Regions from separate parts of the Kluyvera sp. CRP genome, predicted to be linked through region 1. Evidence: predicted binding sites of a transcription regulator. Region 1 holds the regulator's gene; each other region holds the start of a gene.
What was found. Region 1 encodes LexA, which represses DNA repair genes until DNA is damaged. Its sites were predicted from a motif close to TNCTGTATGTACATACAGNA; they were not measured.
Positions count from the first base shown of each region.

Region 2: sbmC (DNA gyrase inhibitor SbmC) is a predicted target of LexA. The motif match lies at 2,225-2,244, and genes of this name have one in related genera.
Region 3: K7B04_RS20580 (DinI-like family protein) is a predicted target of LexA. The motif match lies at 2,521-2,540, and genes of this name have one in related genera.

Region 1 is NZ_CP082841.1:734,584-738,794, forward strand. It holds gene dinF (MATE family efflux transporter DinF) at 1-1,284, opposite strand, end outside; gene lexA (transcriptional repressor LexA) at 1,353-1,961, opposite strand; gene K7B04_RS03380 (diacylglycerol kinase) at 2,061-2,429, opposite strand; gene plsB (glycerol-3-phosphate 1-O-acyltransferase PlsB) at 2,558-4,211, shown strand, end outside.
Region 2 is NZ_CP082841.1:2,505,022-2,509,232, reverse strand. It holds gene pheP (phenylalanine transporter) at 1-549, opposite strand, end outside; gene K7B04_RS11775 (DMT family transporter) at 854-1,687, shown strand; gene sbmC (DNA gyrase inhibitor SbmC) at 1,738-2,208, opposite strand; tRNA gene K7B04_RS11765 (tRNA-Arg) at 2,343-2,419, opposite strand; gene folD (bifunctional methylenetetrahydrofolate dehydrogenase/methenyltetrahydrofolate cyclohydrolase FolD) at 2,673-3,539, shown strand; gene ybcJ (ribosome-associated protein YbcJ) at 3,541-3,753, shown strand; gene xapA (xanthosine phosphorylase) at 4,120-4,211, shown strand, end outside.
Region 3 is NZ_CP082841.1:4,325,599-4,329,809, forward strand. It holds gene K7B04_RS20560 (hypothetical protein) at 1-225, opposite strand, end outside; gene K7B04_RS20565 (DUF968 domain-containing protein) at 238-1,287, opposite strand; gene K7B04_RS20570 (RusA family crossover junction endodeoxyribonuclease) at 1,272-1,649, opposite strand; gene K7B04_RS20575 (hypothetical protein) at 1,646-1,846, opposite strand; gene K7B04_RS20580 (DinI-like family protein) at 2,269-2,502, opposite strand; gene K7B04_RS20585 (hypothetical protein) at 2,677-3,006, opposite strand; gene K7B04_RS20590 (hypothetical protein) at 3,136-3,336, opposite strand; gene K7B04_RS20595 (DNA polymerase III subunit theta) at 3,413-3,661, opposite strand; gene K7B04_RS20600 (DUF1643 domain-containing protein) at 3,663-4,148, opposite strand.

The DNA.
Region 1 (4,211 bases):
CCAGATATACGCCAGCGACAGGCCGCGCAGCGCGAGGAAAACGGCCAACGCCAGCCACAGCCCATGGTTGCCAAGCACCGGCAGTGCCAGCAGCGTCAGCGCAAAACCGGCGGCGGCGACCGCCATGCTGTTGCGCATCTCGGCGCCTCGCGTGGCGCCGATAAACATGCCGTCCAGCAGATAACACCAGACGCCAATCACCGGCAGCACCACCTGCCACAGCACGTAACGGTCGGCCAGTTGCTGCAGTTCGGGCAGCGAGGTAAGCAAGGCGACGATATTTTCGCCAAACACGGCGTATACCAGCGCAAAAGCCAGCGCCACCACGCCCGCCTGACGGCACGCGGCGCGCCAGATCTCAAGCAGTTTGCTGCCATCACGCGCGCCATACGCCTGGCCGGAGTGCGCCTCCACCGCATAAGCGAAGCCATCCAGCGCGTAGGCGGTGAAAGTGAGCATCGTCATCAGCACCGCGTTCACCGCCACCACTTCACCACCGAGCCGCGCGCCAAAGACGGTGACCGCGCCGAAGCACAGCTGTAACAGCAGGGAACGCAGCATAATGTCGCGGTTGAGCGCCAGCAGGCGGCGGATGTTGCCGCGCCAGGCGGTTTTCAGCATCGCCCAGGAGATGCCGCGCATCGCCATCACCTTGTGTACCATTCCCAGCCCGACCAGCAGGGTGGCGTATTCGGCAATCGCCGTAGCGAGCGCGGCGCCCTGCACGTTCATGTGCAGACCCATCACCAGCCACAGGTCGAGCACAATGTTCAGCACATTCCCCACCACGAGCAGCACCACCGGCGCGCGCGCATACTGCACGCCCAGTAGCCACCCCAGCAGGACCAGGTTCGCCAGGGAAGCAGGCGCGCTGAGCCAGCGAATGGCGAGGAAGCGACGCGCCTGCTCTAGCACCTCACCGCTGCCGCCAACGATAGACAGCGCCAGATTAATCAGCGGGGTTTTAAACACAATGATCAGCAACCCGGCGCCCAGCGCCAGCATCAACGGTTGCACCAGCGCGCGTGCCAGCGCCTGCGGGTTTTTCGCGCCAAAGGCCTGCGCCGTCAGGCCGGTTGTACTCATACGTAGAAACAGCAGCAGCATAAACAGGAAGCTGGTCGCCGTCGCCCCAATAGCGACACCGCCCAGATAGACGGGGCTGTCCAGGTGACCGATGACGGCGGTATCGACCAGACCCAGAAGAGGCACGGTAATGTTGGAGAAGATCATCGGTAGCGCAAGGCGCCACAGCGCTTTATCAGCGGAAGTGAGTAGCGACATGGGTATCAACCAGAACGAAAAAAGGCTGCGATAGCGGATGTATCGCAGCCATTAGAGAGGGGGAGTTTTTACAGCCATTCGCCGTTGCGGATAACGCCAACGGCCAGCCCTTCAATGGAGAAATTCTGCTGACGCAGATCCACCACGATCGGCTTAAATTCGCTGTTTTCTGGCAGCAGTTCGACGACGTTACCCTGTTTTTTCAGGCGTTTGACCGTGACTTCTTCGTCGATGCGCGCGACAACGACCTGGCCGTTACGTACGTCCTGAGTCTTATGCACCGCGAGCAGGTCGCCGTCCATAATCCCGATATCTTTCATCGACATGCCGCTAACGCGCAGCAGGAAGTCGGCGCTCGGTTTGAACAGCGACGGGTCAACCTGGTAATGGCCTTCGATATGCTGCTGCGCCAGCAGCGGTTCGCCCGCCGCGACGCGGCCCACCAGCGGCAGACCTTCTTCTTCTTCCACCAGCAGGCGGATACCGCGAGAAGCGCCGGAGACAATCTCGATGACACCTTTACGCGCCAGCGCTTTCAGGTGCTCTTCAGCCGCGTTCGGGGAACGGAACCCCAAGCGCTGAGCAATTTCCGCACGCGTCGGCGGCATGCCCGTCTGGCTGATGTGATCCCGGATGAGATCAAACACCTCTTGCTGCCTGGTCGTTAACGCTTTCATTCCGCCCCCTGGGTGTATATACAGTTATGCTGTGAGTATATACAGCTAGTGTTTATTTTGAAACCATAAAACGCACGAAATCAGGCAGTTTTCACAGCTTTAGTGGAAATGCGCCCACAGCAGCGTGCCCCAGGTGATGAGCGCGACGAAAATCGCCAGCAGCACCGCCGCCGATCCCATGTCTTTTGCCCGCCCGGACAGCTCGTGGTATTCGGAGCCGATGCGGTCCACCACCGCTTCCAGTGCACTATTGAGAATTTCCACTATCATCACCAACAGGACGGAGCCGATGAGCAGCACGCGCGTAATCGCGTCGACATCCAGCCAGCAGGCGATAATAATCGCCAGCACCGACGCGACACCCTCCTGGCGGAACGCGGCTTCGTTGATCCACGCCGCGCGAAATCCTTTCCAGGAATAGCCCGCTGCTTTGATGATTCGGGTGAGCCCGGTGGTATTATTGGCCATCTCAAGAACCTTTTTTGTTATTACGTCAATGACAATGCGTGTTATGAAGCGGTAGAACAGAAATTCTGCTGACTTTCTGATATTCTTGCCGCGCATTTGCATGATTAACCAGAGGCTTTACATCGTTTATGTCCGGCTGGCCACGAATTTACTACAAATTACTGAATTTACCATTAAGCGTACTGGTAAAAAGCAAGTCTATTCCCGCAGAGCCTGCACAGGAATTAGGGCTTGATACCTCGCGTCCGATTATGTACGTCCTGCCTTATAATTCTAAGGCCGACCTGCTGACGCTGCGCGCCCAATGTCTGGCGCACGATTTACCTGACCCGCTTGAACCGCTGGAAATCGACGGCACCCTGCTGCCGCGCTACGTGTTTATCCACGGCGGCCCGCGCGTGTTCACCTACTACACGCCGAAAGAAGAGTCGATCAAGCTGTTCCACGACTACCTCGATCTGCACCGCAGCAATCCGGATCTGGATGTGCAAATGGTGCCGGTCTCCGTGATGTTCGGGCGTTCGCCTGGCCGCGAAAAAGGCGAGGAAAACCCGCCGCTGCGAATGCTCAACGGCTTCCAGAAATTCTTCGCTGTCTCCTGGCTGGGCCGCGATAGCTTCGTGCGCTTCTCGCCGTCCGTGTCGCTGCGCCGCATGGCCGACGAACACGGCACGGACAAAATCATTGCTCAGAAGCTGGCGCGCGTCGCGCGTATGCACTTTGCCCGTCAGCGTCTGGCGGCGGTTGGCCCGCGTCTGCCGGCGCGTCACGACCTGTTCAAAAAGCTGCTGGCGTCGAAAGCCATCGCCAAGGCGGTAGAAGACGAAGCGCGCAGCAAGAAAATCTCGCACGAGAAGGCGCAGCAAAACGCCATTGCGCTAATGGAAGAGATTGCGGCGAACTTCTCCTACGAGATGATTCGCCTCACCGACCGTATCCTCAGCTTTACCTGGAACCGTCTGTATCAGGGGATTAACGTCCATAACGCCGAGCGCGTACGCCAGCTGGCGCACGACGGCCATGAAATCGTCTACGTGCCCTGCCACCGTAGCCATATGGACTACCTGTTGCTCTCTTACGTGCTCTATCACCAGGGGCTGGTGCCGCCGCATATTGCTGCCGGTATCAACCTGAACTTCTGGCCGGCTGGCCCGATTTTCCGCCGCCTGGGCGCGTTCTTTATCCGCCGTACCTTTAAGGGCAACAAGCTGTACTCCACGGTGTTCCGCGAATACCTCGGCGAGCTGTTCAGCCGCGGCTACTCCGTTGAATACTTCGTGGAAGGCGGGCGTTCCCGTACCGGCCGCCTGCTGGATCCGAAAACCGGCACCCTGTCGATGACCATTCAGGCAATGCTGCGCGGCGGTACTCGCCCGATTACGTTAGTGCCGATTTACATCGGCTACGAGCACGTGATGGAAGTGGGTACCTACGCCAAAGAGCTGCGCGGCGCGACCAAAGAGAAAGAGAGCCTGCCGCAGATGCTGCGCGGTCTGAGCAAGCTGCGTAATCTCGGCCAGGGCTACGTCAACTTCGGCGAACCCATGCCGCTGATGACCTACCTGAACCACCACGTGCCGGAGTGGCGCGAGTCGATCGACCCGATCGAAGCCGTACGCCCGGCGTGGCTGACGCCGACCGTCAATAAACTGGCGGGCGAGCTGATGGTGCGCATTAACAACGCCGGTGCCGCCAACGCCATGAACCTGTGCTGCACCGCGCTGCTGGCCTCTCGCCAGCGTTCGCTGACCCGCGAACAGCTGACGCAGCAGCTGGAATGCT
Region 2 (4,211 bases), 1.8 Mb from region 1:
GCCAAAGCCGATCATGCCGATAATCGCCAGCACCTTAATCAGTGCAAACCAGAACTCCGTTTCGCCATACAGGCGCACGTTCACCAGGTTGACGGCGTTAATCAAAATGAAGAAACCGGCAGCCCAAATCCAGGTCGGTACGTGTGGCAGCCAATACTGCATATAAATTCCGGCGGCGGTCAGCTCGGCCATTCCCACCAGCACGAACATGACCCAATAGTTCCAGCCGGAAAGAAAACCGGCGAACGGCCCCCAGTATTTATAAGCAAAATGAGCAAATGAACCGGATACCGGCTCTTCCACCACCATCTCGCCAAGCTGGCGCATGATCAGAAACGCGATAATTCCGGCAATCGCATAGCCCAGCACCACTGCCGGGCCAGCCATTTGAATCGCCGGGCCGATGCCAAGAAACAGGCCGGTGCCAATGGCGCCCCCAAGGGCGATGAGTTGAATATGACGGTTTTGTAACCCGCGGTGAAGCGTCGGCCCCTGCTCCGACGAAGCATCCGGTTGATTCTGGCTGGATGCTGAGGACGCGTTTTTCACGTCTAACCCCTGTAGCTTTTTTTGGAAGGGGCACCTTTTAACACTTAGCGCGGCTTGCCGCAAGGCAATCAGTCGCAGGAACCCCGTGCCCAAAAGTGCCGGAAGATACGCGTTGCTGGGGTGATAACCTTATTCCTACAAGGGGTTAGCCGCGCTAGCCAGCCCTAACGTTCAACGTATGCGGCACACCCGCTGTGAAGCAAATACCATTGGATACGTTGCCGTATCGGCGGAGCACAAAACGATGACCCGGCATGCCGTGGCTTGCGGCATAATTCGCTGACCGCATTTCGAGGAATCTTCCGTGCTGCTCAAAATCCTGCTGACTATGGCCGCGTTCGCCGCCAACTCGCTGCTCTGTCGGCTGGCGCTGAAGGGGATGCATATGGATGCCGTCTCTTTTAGTAGCATTCGCTTGCTAAGCGGTGCGGTGGCGCTGCTGATACTCCTGAGGCTACCCGCCATCAAAAAGAGGCCGGAATTCAATGTGCTGAACGCGGTACTACTGGCCATTTACGTCTTTGCCTTTTCCCTTGCCTACCTGTCCTTAACCACCGCCGCTGGCGCGTTGTTGCTGTTCGGTACGGTCCAGTGCGTGATGACCGGCTGGGGGTTGATTCGCGGCGAGCGCCTGACGTGGCTAAAAAGCGTCGGTATGCTGGGCGCAGTGACCGGGCTAGCGTTGCTGCTATTACCGGGTGCAGGTCATCCTTCCGGCGGCGCCGCGCTGCTGATGATGGTCTCCGGCGCGGCCTGGGCCGCCTACTGTATTACCGGCAAAAAAGTGCAGAACGCGGCAGCGGCCACGGCGGGCAACTTTACGCTGGCGGTGCCGATAGCGCTGGTGGTGTTTGTGCTTAGCGGTATGCACATCCGCGCCGATGCCGTTGGGCTAGTGCTGGCAGTCTCCTCCGGGGCGCTGATGTCCGGCGGCGCGTATCTGCTCTGGTACTCCCTGTTGCCACGGCTTAGCCCAACCACCGCCAGCACACTGCAATTAAGCGTCCCCTGTCTTGCGGCACTGGGCGGGCTAATTTTTATGGGCGAACCGTTGGGCCTGAGGATGGTGTTAGCTATCGCACTCACCCTCTCCGGTATTGGGCTGGTGATTATCGCCGATCGGCGACGAGAGCATTAACCGCCGGGCCGGCGTGTCGCCAGTCCGCACCACACGCCCGGCGTTTTTCACTACCCCTTTGGCTCGAGGGCAACAAACATTTCAATATCCCAGTAGCCGTCTTCCGCACCGTTGTTATGGTAGATTTCAAAGCATGGCTTCGCAGCCAGGCGGTAGGTTTCATCTTTCAGGACGCTATCAAAAAACTGATACCATGGCGTGGAGAAATCGTGATCGATAACCCGCGCACGCGCTGCCGCGTACAGGCCTCCCGCAACTTCCGCCATCATGACCCCTTCGCTGTTCGGCGGGATAACAAAGTCGTCATCGACAGAGACCACGGTGTCGCAACGCAGCTTTTCCGCCGGGACTTCATCCGGATTGTCGTAGTAAACGGCCAGCCACTCCCGAGCGGGAATCTGCTGGCCATCGACCCACATCATCAACTGCTCAAAACCCTGCTTAACCGTCTGCTCCCACGGCCCAACCATATGAAAACCGGCAATTTTACGCGCTGCAATCTGCTTAACTTCGTATTCCATACCGCCTCCGTTAATACACTGTAATTACATACAGTATAATGGGCGTTTTTTGTTTGCGCCAAACGGGTAGCGAGCGATATGTGAGCAGATTCGCACTCTTGATAAGAGAGTTGGGGGAAGAGGAAACAGGAAAATGGTACGCCCTACAGGATTCGAACCTGTGACCCACGACTTAGAAGGTCGTTGCTCTATCCAACTGAGCTAAGGGCGCACTGGGGAAGTCAAAACTTCATGGTGGGGTGAAACGCGTGGAATTATACGGTCACTGACAGGTGAGTCAATCCATTTCCTTACGAAACCTGCGCGGTATGCAATGATGGATAAAGTGCGACCAACTATCGCTCAACTCTTCGGCAAAACCACTTTCCGATGAAAACTCGCAAACGAGACCTGACAGCAAGCCTCGCATCTGACAAAATATGTCCATCCCCCCTTCGTGAATGACAGATGGAATATTTTCCCTGATGGCAGCAAAGATTATTGACGGTAAAACGATTGCGCAGCAGGTGCGCTCTGAGGTTGCGGAAAAAGTGAAGGCGCGCGTTGCCGCAGGAAAACGCGCCCCTGGGCTTGCCGTTGTGCTGGTTGGCAGCAACCCGGCCTCACAAATTTATGTCGGCAGCAAGCGCAAAGCCTGCGAAGAGGTGGGCTTCGTCTCCCGCTCCTACGATCTGCCGGAAACCACGTCCGAAGCCGAACTGCTGACGCTGATTGACACCCTGAACGCCGACACCACCATCGACGGCATTCTGGTGCAGCTTCCGCTGCCGGCGGGTATTGATAACGTTAAGGTCCTTGAGCGCATCGCGCCGGACAAAGACGTCGACGGCTTCCATCCGTACAACGTGGGTCGTCTGTGCCAGCGCGCGCCACGCCTGCGTCCGTGTACCCCGCGCGGTATCGTTACCCTGCTGGAGCGCTACCATATCGACACCTATGGCCTGAACGCCGTGGTGATTGGCGCGTCCAACATCGTGGGCCGCCCGATGAGCATGGAGCTGCTGCTGGCTGGCTGTACCACCACCGTCACCCACCGCTTTACCAAAAACCTGCGCCACCATGTGGAGCACGCGGATCTGCTGATCGTCGCGGTCGGTAAACCGGGCTTTATTCCTGGCGAGTGGATTAAAGAAGGCGCAATTGTCATTGATGTCGGGATTAATCGCCTCGAAAACGGTAAAGTCGTCGGCGATGTGGTGTTTGAAGAGGCTGCCGCGCGCGCCTCTTACATCACCCCAGTACCGGGCGGCGTCGGTCCCATGACCGTAGCCACCCTGATTGAAAACACCTTACAGGCGTGTGAAGAGTATCACGACGTGGAGAAGGCATAAGATGGCAACATTTTCTTTGGGTAAGCATCCGCATGTGGAACTCTGTGACTTACTGAAGCTGGAAGGCTGGAGCGAAAGCGGCGCGCAGGCGAAAATCGCTATCGCCGACGGTCTGGTCAAAGTGGACGGCGCGGTGGAAACCCGCAAACGCTGCAAAATTGTCGCCGGTCAAACCGTGAGTTTTGAAGGCCAAAGCGTTACCGTTACCGCATAAATCCTGCCAGTCACCCGGCTTCGCCAGTCGATGCCGGGTTTTATTCCCCAAATAGCGCCCTACCGTATCTTCCCACTTCAGCAGTAATACGCTGTATGTCCATACCCGATGCTAACTATCGTGACACGTCCATCGCCCGGTAGCGCTGCGTCAAAGTGAGGCGCATCACAAATCATCACGTCGAAGCCGTCTTCCCCGACGCATTCAAACTTTCAGCCTACATTTAATACTTTGAATTTAAAGATTTTAAAATCACCACCGACGAAATCAATTCAATAAAAATATCAATACGCGCATTAATTGAATTGGATTGCAAATCGACTGCTCCGCAGAATACCGCGAAACATCCCTGTTTCTGGAGTCTGTATGTCAACGTCAATTCTCAATAATGCCCCTTACGAAGCCGTCGAAATCCTGCGCGCAGCAAAGCCCGGGTTTACCCCGCGTATCGCCTTAAT
Region 3 (4,211 bases), 1.6 Mb from region 1:
GTCTGACCAGCGGCCCCTTCTGATTACGTTCCAGCATGCATGCTCGCGCGGCATACGCGGGGCGGCTCCGCCCCGAACCCCTTCCCCCCATGTTGAAAGCAATGATTTGATCCATGCGGACTGAATGCAGGTCAGGAGCATACTTTTACCCAGCCAGCTTTTGCGTGGTGCTGCAGCTGCTTTCCCAAGCGCTTCAATGTGATTACGGCGTTGACGTGGTGTCATGAAGATTCTCCTTTACGCCAGAACGCCGAGCGCATAGGCCCGGTCCAGCAATTGAATGATTAACACTGGCTGCGGCGCATACTCGCGCTCGAAGGCGGCGGGATTGTCATGTAACTGCCGATGATGAACCCGGCATAGCGGTATGGTGAAAATGTCGTGGGCTTTGGTTGCCATTCCCCCCTGCCCCCATCCGATGAGGTGGTGGGCATCACCGGCCCGCTGCCCGCAGCACACACACGGCTGGGTTTTAACCCACTCAATAAAGCGCGGAGAGATCCAGCGAATACGCTTGGGCCGCGCGAATAATGTGGCCGGGGCTTCAGCGTCCACCTGAACCTGAACAACTGGTTTTACGGCTTTAGGTTGCGTTTCTGGTTCAGCCGCGGCTGGGCGAGCGGGAACAAGACTAATTCGTTCGGCGAGTATGTCCGCTGCAGGACGTGACGGAACTATCTCGCTTTCTTTGTAGACTGACTGGATAAGGTCATCTTTGAGGCCAAGGGAGCGGCTCGCCATATTTTCGGTTATGGCATCGCCTATCCCCTCAGATACAGCCCACCAGCACAACTCAGCCAGCGATAGCATTCTGTCCGCCGCGCAGCCGGTTTTGATCCGCACACATTCAATCACCCAGTCAGTGAGGTTTCTGGCGATCAAATCATCCAGAACTTTGTCGCTCTGGTTGCGTAATTCGTTGTCACAATGCCAGCAGGCAACTATCGCCCCCGGTTCATGCCGGAACATAACCAGCTCGCGGTGGTGGTAGTTGCTGTGTGGCCACTGGCATTTTGAAATATGCCGCCCCAGCCAGTCTTCAAGCGCCGAAACGCCACCAGCAGCGCGAACAACACGCGCATCCAGAAAGAAAGGGGTTAATGTCGGGTCTTCCGCCAGCAACTGCCGAGCATCCGCTATTTTTCCCGACGGTAAATCCTTCATGGAGTCCGGTTGCTGTTCAATCAGGACGCGGCCAGCGCTGAATAAGCCCATCAGTTCCTTGCCTGGCTTCAGCAGAACAATTCCCATATGACGGGCAATCTCAGGCATCAGGAGAGCTCGCACGGTTCCCCCTCCCGGATGATCATCTTTCCGGTTTCGCCCCAGATTTTGGTTACACGGCCATCCCAGATATGGCTATCCTCGCCGAAAATGGCATCCAGCAGCGCCTTCTCTAAATTGTCTTTATCGGGCTTTTGCTGGTGGGGCTTCCCGTCCATCAGGGACCGTTTCTTTTTGCTCCAGCTCGGCGGCATCGGCAGCACAAAAATAACGTGATACCCGCTTTCCGGGAGCGAGACATTGTTCAGCCTCACCTCATCACAGAAAGCACGGTACCGGAGAACCTCCGGGCGCTTCTTCCATTTATCGGCGCGGGTCATTCGTGGTTTGCCCAGCGGGGTAATGCTGAAAACCTTCTCGTTCATTTCCACCCTCGAGAGCACATAGAGCGCTGTGTACGCTGGTGGCCGTTTGATACAGGCAGGAACGCTGATACAACCCAAAAGCGGGGATCAACATCGAGGCTTTTTTCTACGGTGATGTTATTCGCACGATAACGGGCCACCAGCTCTTCGGCCTGTTCTTCGGTCAGGTTGTCCTGGTAAAACCAGTCTCTTTTCATACCGTACCCCGGCAGAAAAAAGACAAAAAGAAACCGCTGACGTGGCTGCACATCAGGGAGTAATTCGTGGTGTGTATTTTTTGCGCCATGGTGTCTCCGTGGCGCAGCAGGTATAGGTTGTTCAGGCCTATGACGGGAGTTTAGCAGAACCAGACGGAATGAGGTAACCGGGTCTGGACTTCGCCATTTCAATCATTTGTGCGAATAATGACGGAGTGCCGACAATTTCATCTGGCTGTAATGGCATGAAAGAAACCATATCGCCGCGGCGGTACATCAAAGCACGTTCAGTTACGGGGAATGACGCCAGCCTGGCGACTATAACGCCGTCATCACACCTGATTACAACATACCCACGGTCAGGCATATTCTGTTTTTGTTCCACTAAAAAACCCTCGCTACGGCAATGTGTCAGCGTCGAATTAATAAAACCAGTCGTCTGCGCTTTCCCACGTTTCCTGCAGGATTTCCTCTACTCGCTTTTTGTCGCCATCTGCGCCACCGATAACGCTGAGGCCATCAGAACCCGCGCGGCGCACAATCAACCGGCAATCTTCAAAGCTCTGATTCAGGCGGCGAAGCAGCTCAGTTTGCAGCGCGGCTTCTGCGCCAGTGGGCAGTTTTTTGGTTTTGTCGATCGTCACTTCAACTTTCATAATTCCTCCCGCTCGAAATACTGTATAAATAAACAGTACACCCATACGGCAGATTTATCAATCCTATAAAGGCATTTTTTGCGAAGGTTACTATGTTGTTTCTAATGAGTTTTTATCACGCCAACAAAAAACCCGCCGGGGCGGGTTCTGGTGTTTTCTGGGCTGTTTTCGGGCCTAAATTATGGGTAATTCGTCAGGTTCGGCGCGTCGTATTACGTTGATCTCGTATGTCATAACACCGGACACCGTCACATCATCCAGCACATCACCTTCCAGTGCTTCGCCCTCATCCGTGATGAGCGCCGCCCCCATCAGTTTTGCAAACTGGGTCCGGCCGCAATGAGTGATAAGCATGATGTTGCCCTGCTCTGCTCTCAGCGACCGATTAATGACCGCATAGCCGGTTGTCGTTTGAATGACTGTGCAGTTAGCATCCATCTGACAAAGGGAGTCCACTGTCAGACGTGTTTCCACGTAGTCGTTTGCTGGGGATGGGAAGGCCATTTTACACCTCATCAACTAATAATGCTGTATATATAAACAGTATTATTTTACTGATAGCATGTCAATTAGTGATGGCCGGTATAAAACTATGGCTTTGCTGCAGGCACCCATAGGCTGAAAATTCCTGGCTTACTTCATGCCGTATCGAACGATCTCCTGATATTCCTTCTCATTGTTTTCACAGGATTTTTTATCTTTCACAATTTTTGCCGTGCATGCAGCCTCTCCATAGCCAGAAAACGCAGCATTCACGAGCATCAACTTTACCGACTTTATACACAACTCCTGCTTCTCTTCGTTCCCTGGATTGAAGCAGGCCGATTCAGTCATTTTTCGGTAGTCCAGAGTTTCTCCAAATGCAGAAGAAAGTGACGTGAATGCAAACACAAAAATTAATATTCTCATTTTATTTTGATTCTTCTTGTTTTTGGTAGCGCGGATCGGATGCTTTTGGCAGCGTAATGCTCAGTTCGCGATAGTGACGTACGCGCTCCATGAAGTATTCACGAAGGTGCTCTGGTTGCTCTCGCGCTACCTGCTCAGCGATAACCGGCATATTCAGGCGCTCTTTGTACGCTACACCTGAAGCAGCCAGGTCAACATTAACCCTGTCCTGCTCGTCTTTAGTTTTTGCTGTGATGTTGAAATTACTCATATTATATCAACTTAATAAGCTCTGTTTTTGCTGAGAGCATTAGTGGGTGGCACGGGTCATTTGTTACCTTTGTTTTACCAAGACAGAAAACTGGTTTCCTACTAGAAAGAAGTAAGTTCATGCAGTCATCCAGAAAGTGTCTGTTAGCCGATTTCAACTTAGTCCTATCCCCCCAGCATGGAACTAAAATGTCGGCCTCACTAATAATCTTCCGGAAGTGGAAATCGTGCTCCTCTCCCCTTAGTGGAATATCTGCTCTTAATCCATTGATATCTGTTGATATAATTGAAAAAACATTAGCAACGATTACCTTGCCAAACCTTTCTCGCTCCGCGAAACCCAACATTCTTTTCACTGTGTTATCATTTTTTTCTTCATTGGCTATTGACGGATTTACGCCAATAAACACTACCGTTTTGTGCCCGCCATGAATCTCTCGATCAAGCCTATATCGATATTTACCGCACGGGCTAAATATTGCGTCCATAAGAATCCCCTCGATGAATTGAGGGGATTATACATCACTGCGCTGATTTGCGTTCTTCTGGGG